Regions from separate parts of the Rhodococcus sp. 05-340-2 genome, predicted to be linked through region 2. Evidence: riboswitches for the same ligand, from Rfam matches in the RefSeq annotation. Region 2 holds a riboswitch; the other holds the start of a gene.
The links. A riboswitch is a leader RNA that binds a small molecule or an ion and turns the genes downstream of it on or off. The one in region 2 is predicted to bind S-adenosylmethionine.
Positions count from the first base shown of each region.

Region 1: linked by a shared signal. The riboswitch ahead of CH271_RS02945 (ABC transporter substrate-binding protein) and the one ahead of CH271_RS22160 (mandelate racemase/muconate lactonizing protein) in region 2 are both predicted to bind S-adenosylmethionine.

Region 1 covers NZ_NOYU01000006.1:308,976-313,316, forward strand. Annotated here, with positions in the region: gene CH271_RS02935 (hypothetical protein) at 1-127, shown strand, start outside; gene CH271_RS02940 (phosphotransferase) at 129-911, opposite strand; SAM riboswitch class I at 1,017-1,110, shown strand; gene CH271_RS02945 (ABC transporter substrate-binding protein) at 1,330-2,946, shown strand; gene CH271_RS02950 (ABC transporter permease) at 2,951-3,931, shown strand; gene CH271_RS02955 (ABC transporter permease) at 3,924-4,341, shown strand, end outside.
Region 2 covers NZ_NOYU01000036.1:152,016-156,356, forward strand. Annotated here, with positions in the region: gene CH271_RS22145 (HpcH/HpaI aldolase/citrate lyase family protein) at 1-830, shown strand, start outside; gene CH271_RS22150 (DUF6941 family protein) at 833-1,210, opposite strand; gene CH271_RS22155 (hypothetical protein) at 1,207-2,028, opposite strand; SAM riboswitch class IV at 2,303-2,421, shown strand; gene CH271_RS22160 (mandelate racemase/muconate lactonizing protein) at 2,450-2,878, shown strand; gene CH271_RS22165 (helix-turn-helix transcriptional regulator) at 3,226-3,438, opposite strand; gene CH271_RS22170 (hypothetical protein) at 3,722-4,258, shown strand.

The DNA of each region.
Region 1 (4,341 bases), on a different contig from region 2:
CGCCGCCGAGGACACGATCGGTTATTGGGTGCACCGCATGGATGTCCACGGGTCGAAAGCTGCTCGAAAGCATGCGGATTCGGGCCGCTGTGACATCGAAAGTTCTGAACTGCCGATGGCCGTCTGAGTCAGATACGGCTCACGCTGTTCGCCGGGAACCGGTGGTAGACAGCATGCGAAATTGCGTCTCGATGTCGATCGATGAACAGTTGATCGCGTGAATACAGGGCAGCATGCTCGTGGTTCGGACCGGCCTCGACCGCGAGTTCCATTGCCCTGAGCCTCGCGATGATGATGTCAGGGAGTTCGGTGGCCCGAGGGTCGGGATAGATCCCGAAGATTCGGCGCAGCCTGTCCCATCGATCGACGTCCGGGGACCATCCTCCGTCGGAGAAGTTGTCGGCACTGCAGAGTGGTGCGAATCGATAGGCGAAATAGGCCAGGTCGTCGATGCGTCGCCCCGGGCCGGCCTCGTCGAAATCGATCAATGCGACGGCTGCCGAACCCTCGAAGACGAAGTTGTACGGAGCTGCATCCCAGTGGCAGATCACCTCGGGTTCGACGTCGTCGGGTAGGTGTCGGGCATGGCCGTCCGGCAACCGCAGACCGATGGTGAGGTCGTGCAATCGGCGGAGGATCCGGGTAGCGCTCTCCAGAGCTTCGACGCTGCGAACGGCGGCGGGCATCGGATAGTTGCCGGCAATCCCATGTCGATACGTCAGTATTTCTCGGCCCTGATCGTCTGTTCCCAAGAATCGCGGAGCGCAGGGAAAACCTTTGCGCTCGAGATGTTTCAGGAGTACATGCACGGCGGCGGAGTGGTCTCCCGTTGCGCGACGCGCAGTCTCGCCTACCCGATGCACGACGGTTCGGTTGCCTCCCTCCAGCGGCGCCCCGGTCTCGTCGTTCATCGGTTCACGGTCTCATATCGGTGCGGGATTGCACTCTCGAATTCCGCGACGATCCCTACCCCGGTTGGCAAGTGCGCCGACCCTCTCGTAGTATCGGAATCCGTAGGACCATCCAGAGCGACCGAGAGACCTGGCTCTATGACGTCGCAGCAACCCCCCGCTTGTCGGGTGAGGGTGCTACCGCCGGGACCGATGGAGGAATGCACGTGAACACCCGAGTCGCCTCAGGTTTCGTCGACGGATGCCGTCGGATTCATGTCGATCTGTGCCGTCTGAACGGTTCGACCTGTCTTAGCTGACATTTCGGCACCGTACTTTTCGACACCACACCTCATCATCTGCACGAACTCCTTCCTGGGCACACATGGCTCGGACGCGGGAGTTCGCGTGCGATCGACCAGATACCGGAGACACCCACGTGTCCACTCGCCCTGTACTTTTGGTGGCCGGAGTAATCGCCGCCACCGCCACACTGCTCGCCGGGTGCGCAGGTAGCGCCCCCATCTCGGCCGCCGACGCCGGACCCCCGCAGTCCGGAGGGACGCTGCGCTACGGCCTGTCCGGGGCTCCCACCTGCTCCGACCCGGCACAATCCGGCACCAATCAGACGATCTACGTCACCCGTCAAGTGGTCGACTCGCTCACCGATCAGAACCCGGAAACCGGGGCGATCGAGCCGTGGTTGGCCGAAAGCTGGGAAGTCGGTGCCGACGCGAGGTCGTTCACTTTCCAGCTGAAAGACGGCGTGACGTTCAGTGACGGCACCCCGCTCGATGCCGCTGCCGTCAAGGCGAATTTCGACGCCATCACCGGCACTCTCGGTGCCGCCAAGGCACCGCTGGCCGCCAGTTACCTGACCGGGTACGACGGTGCCACGGTGGTCGATCCGCTCACCGTCCGCATCGACTTCTCGGCACCCAATGCGCAGTTCCTGCAGGCGAGTTCGACGCCTCAGCTCGGTATCCAGGCCGTTGCGACCTCGGCGCAGTCGGCCGAGTCGCGGTGCTTGGGTACCAACATCGGATCGGGACCGTTCACCTACGCGGACTATCAACAGGACCGCTCCGTCACCTTGGCCAGGCGAACCGGATACAACTGGGGCTCTGCGGTATTCGGTCACCAGGGCGAGGCGTACCTGGACCGCATCGAGTTCACCATCGTGCCCGAATCGGGTGTACGCACCGGCAGTCTTTCCTCCGACCAGCTCGACGCGGTGAGCGACGCGCTACCGCAGGATGCGCCACAGATCGAGTCGACCGGTGGCCGGATCCTGACGGCATCCAACCCGGGCGTTCCGTTCGGCATTCAGCCCAACGTCACTCGTGGTGCGCTACAGGACCCGGCCGTCCGGAACGCCCTCGTACCGGCGATCAACCGTCAGGAACTCGTCGACACGGTGCTGGGACCGGACTTTCGCACGGCGACAAGCACGTTGGCCAGCGCCACGCCGGGGTACGTCGAACTCGCCGATGTCACCTACGATCCCGAGAAGTCGAAGTCGCTGCTCGACGCGGCCGGCTGGGTTCCCGGTGCCGATGGGGTCCGTGAAAAGGACGGGCAGAAGCTGAGTTTCAAAGTCATGTACTCGGCCGTGTTCGCCGGTAACCAGGCGATTCTGGAGCTGACCCAGCAGCAGTTGCGCGCCGTCGGCGTCGACCTACAGCTCGAACTGGTGCCCAATTCGGAGGCGACGGCACGGCAAGGCACCAGGGACTACGACGCGACGTACTACAACAGCACCCGCGCCGACGGTGACATTCTGCGCACCTCATTTGCCGTGGACGGTCGGAACTTGAACGCGCGCGGCCCGATTCCGGATCTGGATGCATCGTTGACGGAGCAGCTCTCGACCACCGACGTCGAGGCGCGCAACGAGATCCTCGCAACCGCCCAGCAGCAGGTGTTGGACAACGGATTGTGGATTCCCACGATCGAACTCTCGCAGGCCGTCGGCGCGGCGTCGACAGTGCAGGATCTGAAGTTCGAGGCCTCCGCTCGCCTGCAGTTCTTCGACACCTGGCTGAGCGGGCAGTAGAGCGATGACCCGCTACATCGGACAGCGAGTACTGCAGGCATTGGCAGTGCTGTGGGCTGCATTCACCATCTCGTTCATCGTGCTCTTCCTCCTTCCCGCGGACCCGGTCAGTCTCGCAGTGGACTCGGCAGGCTCGGGTACCCCGGCCGACGCTGCGGCCATCGCTGAACTGCAGGCCCGCTACGGTCTCGATCAGCCGGTGTTGGTGCAGTATTGGCACTCGCTGGTCGGGGCCGTGCAGGGCGACTTCGGATTGTCCATCGCCACCGGCCAGCCGGTGACGACGGCCATTCTCGACGCGGTGCCCAGCACACTCGGTTTGGCGGGGACTGCTCTGGTGCTGGCCGTCGTGTTCGGATCCGCGGTTGCCTACGCCGCCACGTACACCCAGATCGTATGGCTGAAGAACCTGCTGCTCGCGCTCCCACCACTCGGGGTGGCGGTGCCGACGTTCTGGGTAGGACTACTGCTGCTACAACTGTTCTCGTTCCGACTACGCTGGTTCCCGGCGTTCGGTGACGCAGGCGCAGCGTCGTTGGTGCTGCCTGCGGTGACACTGGCATTGCCGACCGGTGCTGTCATCGCTCAGGTCCTGGCTACCAGCATGGCCACCACGTGGAAGCAAGCGTTCGTGGATGTGGCTCGCGCCAAGGGGGTCTCACGCCTTCGGGTGCAGACGCGACACGTCCTGCGACTGTCCTCGATCCCCGCCTTCACGATTGCCGGAGTCTTGGTGGGCACACTGCTGGCCGGATCGGTGGTGGTCGAGACGGTGTTCTCGCGCGCTGGAGTCGGAAGGCTGACCCAGACATCGGTGCTGGCCCAGGATATTCCGGTTGTGCAGGGCATCGTCGTTCTGACCTCGCTGGTCTTCGTCCTGGTCAATCTCGCAGTCGACCTGCTCTATCCGCTGATCGATCCGCGCATCGTGCGCGAATACCGGCCCGTGCAGGCCAGTGCAGAACCGGAGAAAGCTCATGTCTGACATCCTGATTCGCGAGACCGCCGTCCATTCGGCAGTTCCCCCGGTAGTCGAAGAAGCACCGGCATCCAGGCGGCGCCGGGGTCCCCGAGACGTGCTGAAACACATCTGGCTCGGTGCCTCCGTGGTCGTGCTGTTGCTGGCTCTCGGGTTCGCGCTGTTCCCGTCCGTCTTCGCCAGCGGCGACCCGCTGGTCGGTACACCGGCGGACAAGCTCCAGGCACCCAGCGCGTCGCACTGGTTCGGCACCGACAACATCGGCCGCGATGTCTTCACCCGAGTGGTCCACGGTTCCGGACTGTCTCTGACGGCGACGCTGTTGGCAGTCGGCATCGCCCTGGTGGTCGGCTCGATCATCGGTCTGGTCTCGGGGGCCGTCGGCGGAGTAGTCGACGCGGTGCTGATGCGCATCG
Region 2 (4,341 bases):
GGACGGCTCTGACCTACCTCTACGTTCCCGGGGACGTCCCGGGGCGCTTCGACAAAGCACTCGCGTCGGGTACCGACGCGGTGGTGTTGGATCTCGAGGACGCCGTCACTGCGGCGAACAAGGATCACGCCCGCGCGACGGTAGCCGAGTGGGTCGCGTCCTGCGATCCGGGTGACGTGCAGATCTGGGTGCGGGTGAACCCAGGGCCGTTGCAGGAGGACGATGTTCGCGCGGTGTTGCACCCGAACCTGACCGGCATCTGGCTGCCCAAGGTGTCGTCGGCTCGCGAGGTGGAGCAGGCCGATGCTCTACTGAGTGGCACCGGCGCGGTGGTCTCGCCCCTGATCGAGACGGCCGCCGGAGTGTTTGCCGCTCTCGAGATTGCCCGTGCCCCTCGGGTCAAGTTTTTGCAGATCGGGGAGGTGGACCTGGCCGCCGATCTGGGCGTCGACGGCTCGGCGGAGTCATTGTCGTTCGTGCGTGCTCAGGTGGTCGCAGCCAGCGTGGCGGCGGGTATCGATCCACCGCCTGCGGCGGTGTCGCGAAACTTCCGCGACGCCGAGGCCTTCGAGGCCGATACTCGAACGCTGGCCGGTCTCGGTTTTGTCGGTCGTGCGTGTATCCATCCCGCTCAACTCGGTCCTGTGCGAACGGTATTCGTGCCATCTGAGTTGGAAGTGCGCGAAGCCGAGGAACTGTTGGCAGATCTGGAGCGTGCCGAGTCGGGTGTGGCCGTGGACAGCAAGGGATTCCTGATCGACGAGGCGGTAGCCCGAACCGCTCGCCGAGTTGTGGAGCGGGGTGCTGCGCGGGAGCCGATCAGTACCTGACATCAGCCGAAGGCAATGCGAAGTCCGACGCTCGCTGTGGCCCCACCGGCGCTGAGGATGAAGTTGTGCCGTCCTTCGTCGCGGAACACCATCTGCATCGGCAGGAACCAGAATCGATTCTCGCCGGTGAAGCCGGCACCGGGGATCTGCAGGCCACGCTGATTGACGATGTGTTCGCCGTTCGCGTCGAGCACTTCGAGAGTCGCGGGAAAGTCCTTACCGATGTCATCGGGGCCCGTCTGCAACAGTGCGACCAACCGGCATTCGAGCATGCGGGTCTCGCGAGGGACCGTGCAGGAATCCCAGACGCCGCCGAGGATGTCGAGCATGTCGTTGGAGGCTCGCGCATACTCGGCGAAGAACAATCCGGTGATGATCATCGGTTGAGGTCATGCGTTCCGTAGTAGCGAAGTGACTTCATGGCGTCCAGGACGGTCGGTCGCAAGGGTGCCGGCACCTCGTATGTCCCGTCGCAGACCAGCCACCCGTCGGCGATGAATTGGTCCAGTAGGCCGCGGAGTATCAATGCAATGATGTGTTCGTACAGATCTCCGGAGTGGGCCGAACCGACATCCGGGAGCCGCTTCCGTGGAGTGCTCGTCATCGCGGCGAGAACTATCTGTCCGGCGACGACATCGGGGACTTGCGACTGGCGGCGCGGGTCCTCGCTGAGGAAGTACCGGCGGATGACGTGCGAGAGAGCCGTCCGGTGGGCGGCCAGCGAGCCGGGAAGTGAGTGGGCGAACTCGTCGGCCCAGGGGCCGCGTATCGCCGTGGTGGATGTCAACTCGATCAATCCGGCCGCCGTCGCCGCATCCCACAATGTCATCAAGTCGCGGATGTCGCGCATGGATCGTGAATTCCGCGCTCGCGCGTCCAGATCCACCCCGACGGCCTTCGCCAGCTCGCTGACCGACCCGGGTCGTGGAACACCCGTGCCGGTGATAGGTCGCGACGTACCGAGCCAGTCGAGGAGCGAACGAAGCTGCGCTATCGGCTTCGATGCGGTCAGCGCTGCGAACTCGTCCACGGCGGTCGGTGGTGTGAGCTCGATATCGTGGGGCGTCAGTTGTTCGACCGGGGACTCGACTGCCGGCTCGATGTCGTCGACAAATTCCGTGTTGGTGGTGCGGGATCCCCGGCGCCCGAACAGTGGAATCACGCGAGCGAGGTTGCTGTCTGTTCGGTCGGAGGGCACGAACACAGCATAGGAAAGATGTGGGCCCGACGACGGAACGAGCCGAACCGCAGGTGGTCTTCTGGACACGTTCATGCTGGCCGCGACGGACGGCAACGATGGATACGACGAGCGCGATACCGCAGCCCTCGACGTCCTCCGGGAGCTCGGCCCGAGGCCTGCACCGGAGCGGTCATGACAATCCAGTGCGCGACCTCGGTGCACGGGGTGCGTGCAGTGGCTGCCGCTTTCGGCCGATGGTGCGTGTCGTACCTCTCGGCTATGGTCGGGAGAGGTTCATGAGTGGCAGTTGTCGGTACCTGGCCGGCTGTCCGGCAACCCCGTCTCCATCGACAGGGTGCCCCAGGGGAAGAACCGGCGCGTCCCGCAATCGCAGGCGCGCAAGTCGATGGAGGGTTGCACCTCCAGAATGAGGTGAACAATGCCCGGTAGTGACGAACTCGAAGCAGCACAGGCGAAGTGGGAACCCATTCCGCACGATCGGAGTCGTACCTGGTGCCAGACGCTCCTGAGTTACCCGCCGATCTGGTACGGCGTGTTTCCGATGCTCGAGACTCGGAGGTTGGTACTCGAAGGCGGGTACGCAAATGCCGAAGCGTGGATCGACCTCGCGAAACGTGCTGAAGCAGTGGGCTTCACGCCTCGGACGTGGCTGATCTTTCGGCAGAGTCTCGAACCCGCGTACCTGAAGGATCGATTCCCGTCCCATCCCGAGAACATGCCCAAGCGGCGCGGGAACGGTGGTGTCGAGACGGTGGTGGTCGACCCCGAGGACTTTTCCGAGTGGCCATGGCTGTTCGAGGCGGGGTATCGCGCGGGAGAGGCGACCTTGCAGGCGCTCTCTCGCTGAAGCCATCCACCAGGCCCTCGACGGGGTCGGCTTGTCAGTGGAACCGCGGAGATCGCTGTTGCGTCTGATAGTGGATTCGCTTCTACATCGACAACCCGGAGGTCCGAGTCCCACTTGGAACCGACGCAGCAGCAAAGAGTCTGACGAGCTTCGGTGTACAGCGCGCGTGACCGAACTGTCCGAGATCATACACGAGTTCCGGTACGCCGGATCCGGAAATCGTTGCGTACGAGATGATCGGAACCCTTATGCCGAGAACCGATCGGGATCCATGGCTGAGCTCTACGGCCCCGCGGGGTTGCTGTCCGCCTGGCCGGTCAGCCGCCGTCATTGTGGCGTTGTCAACGCTAATCCAGTTGCGGCACAGGCGTTCCGGATCGAGTCCGCAAAGTAAGATCACAGCCCAGCGCATTCGCGATGGCGATCGCACCATCGAGTTGGATCGAGTCTTTGCCGCCTTCGAGAGCTTGGACCGTCGATCGACCCACGCCGGCAAGCAATGCCAACTCAGCCTGAGTGAGGCGTAGCTGAAGCCGACGTGCGACGAAGGCGGCGGCCACCTCACTCGGATATCTCCGACTCCGTCGTCGCGGATCGGCCTTATTCGCTCCTTATGCTTGCAACTACATGCATAGGCGAGAGTACGCCCCTCTGTTGTAGGACTGAGCCCTGTTATGCCCGTGAACGAAGGCATAACGGCGTATCCGAATGTCGAATCGCCCGTGTCGGTGGTCAGTTCATTGCAATACTGAATCGACATTGCCTGTACCGGGGACGGGTCCATGCAGTCTCGACCAGCTCGGAGTTGGCAACTCCACGAGAACCTTCATTGCAATCACCGCAGTGGCGCTGGTCTGCGTCGGCTGCTCGAGCAGCCCCAACGACACACCGAGCGAAGCTGTTCCTGTGACGAGCAGTTCGAGCGTTACGGTGTCGGCGTCGCCTACCTCGAACGTGGACAAGCCGGCGGCACCTGAGCCGCCGCCTGTTCCTTTGCCTCAACCAATCACCTACGAGTGCGGCGACTTTGATCTGTATCAGTCCGGCACCGCCCTGTATTCAGACGGCACGACAGGGTACGAAGCCGAATGCGATACGTACGTCGCGCCGGCACCGCCTGAATTGAGATATTGCGATTACGGCAACACCGCGGTCTTGACCGATGGGTCGTACGTGGTGAACGACCCGAGATGCGCGGCGACCGCGCCGCTACCCGATGCAGGGTATCCGTACTACGAATCCGAGGATCGAAACGGTGATGGCGTCGTGAATGGCTACGAGCGGTGCGGAGTGTTGTGCGGAGAAGCACCGACCAGCGGGGATATCCAAACCCAGTACGGCTGCGAGCAGGGCTATATCACTGGTCCACAGTGCGAATAGATCGACCCGTATTCGGCATTTGCCGTATTGCCATTGAGCCGTGCGGCATAGTGACCACCACTGTCCGTTGGCGTCGAAGGTGG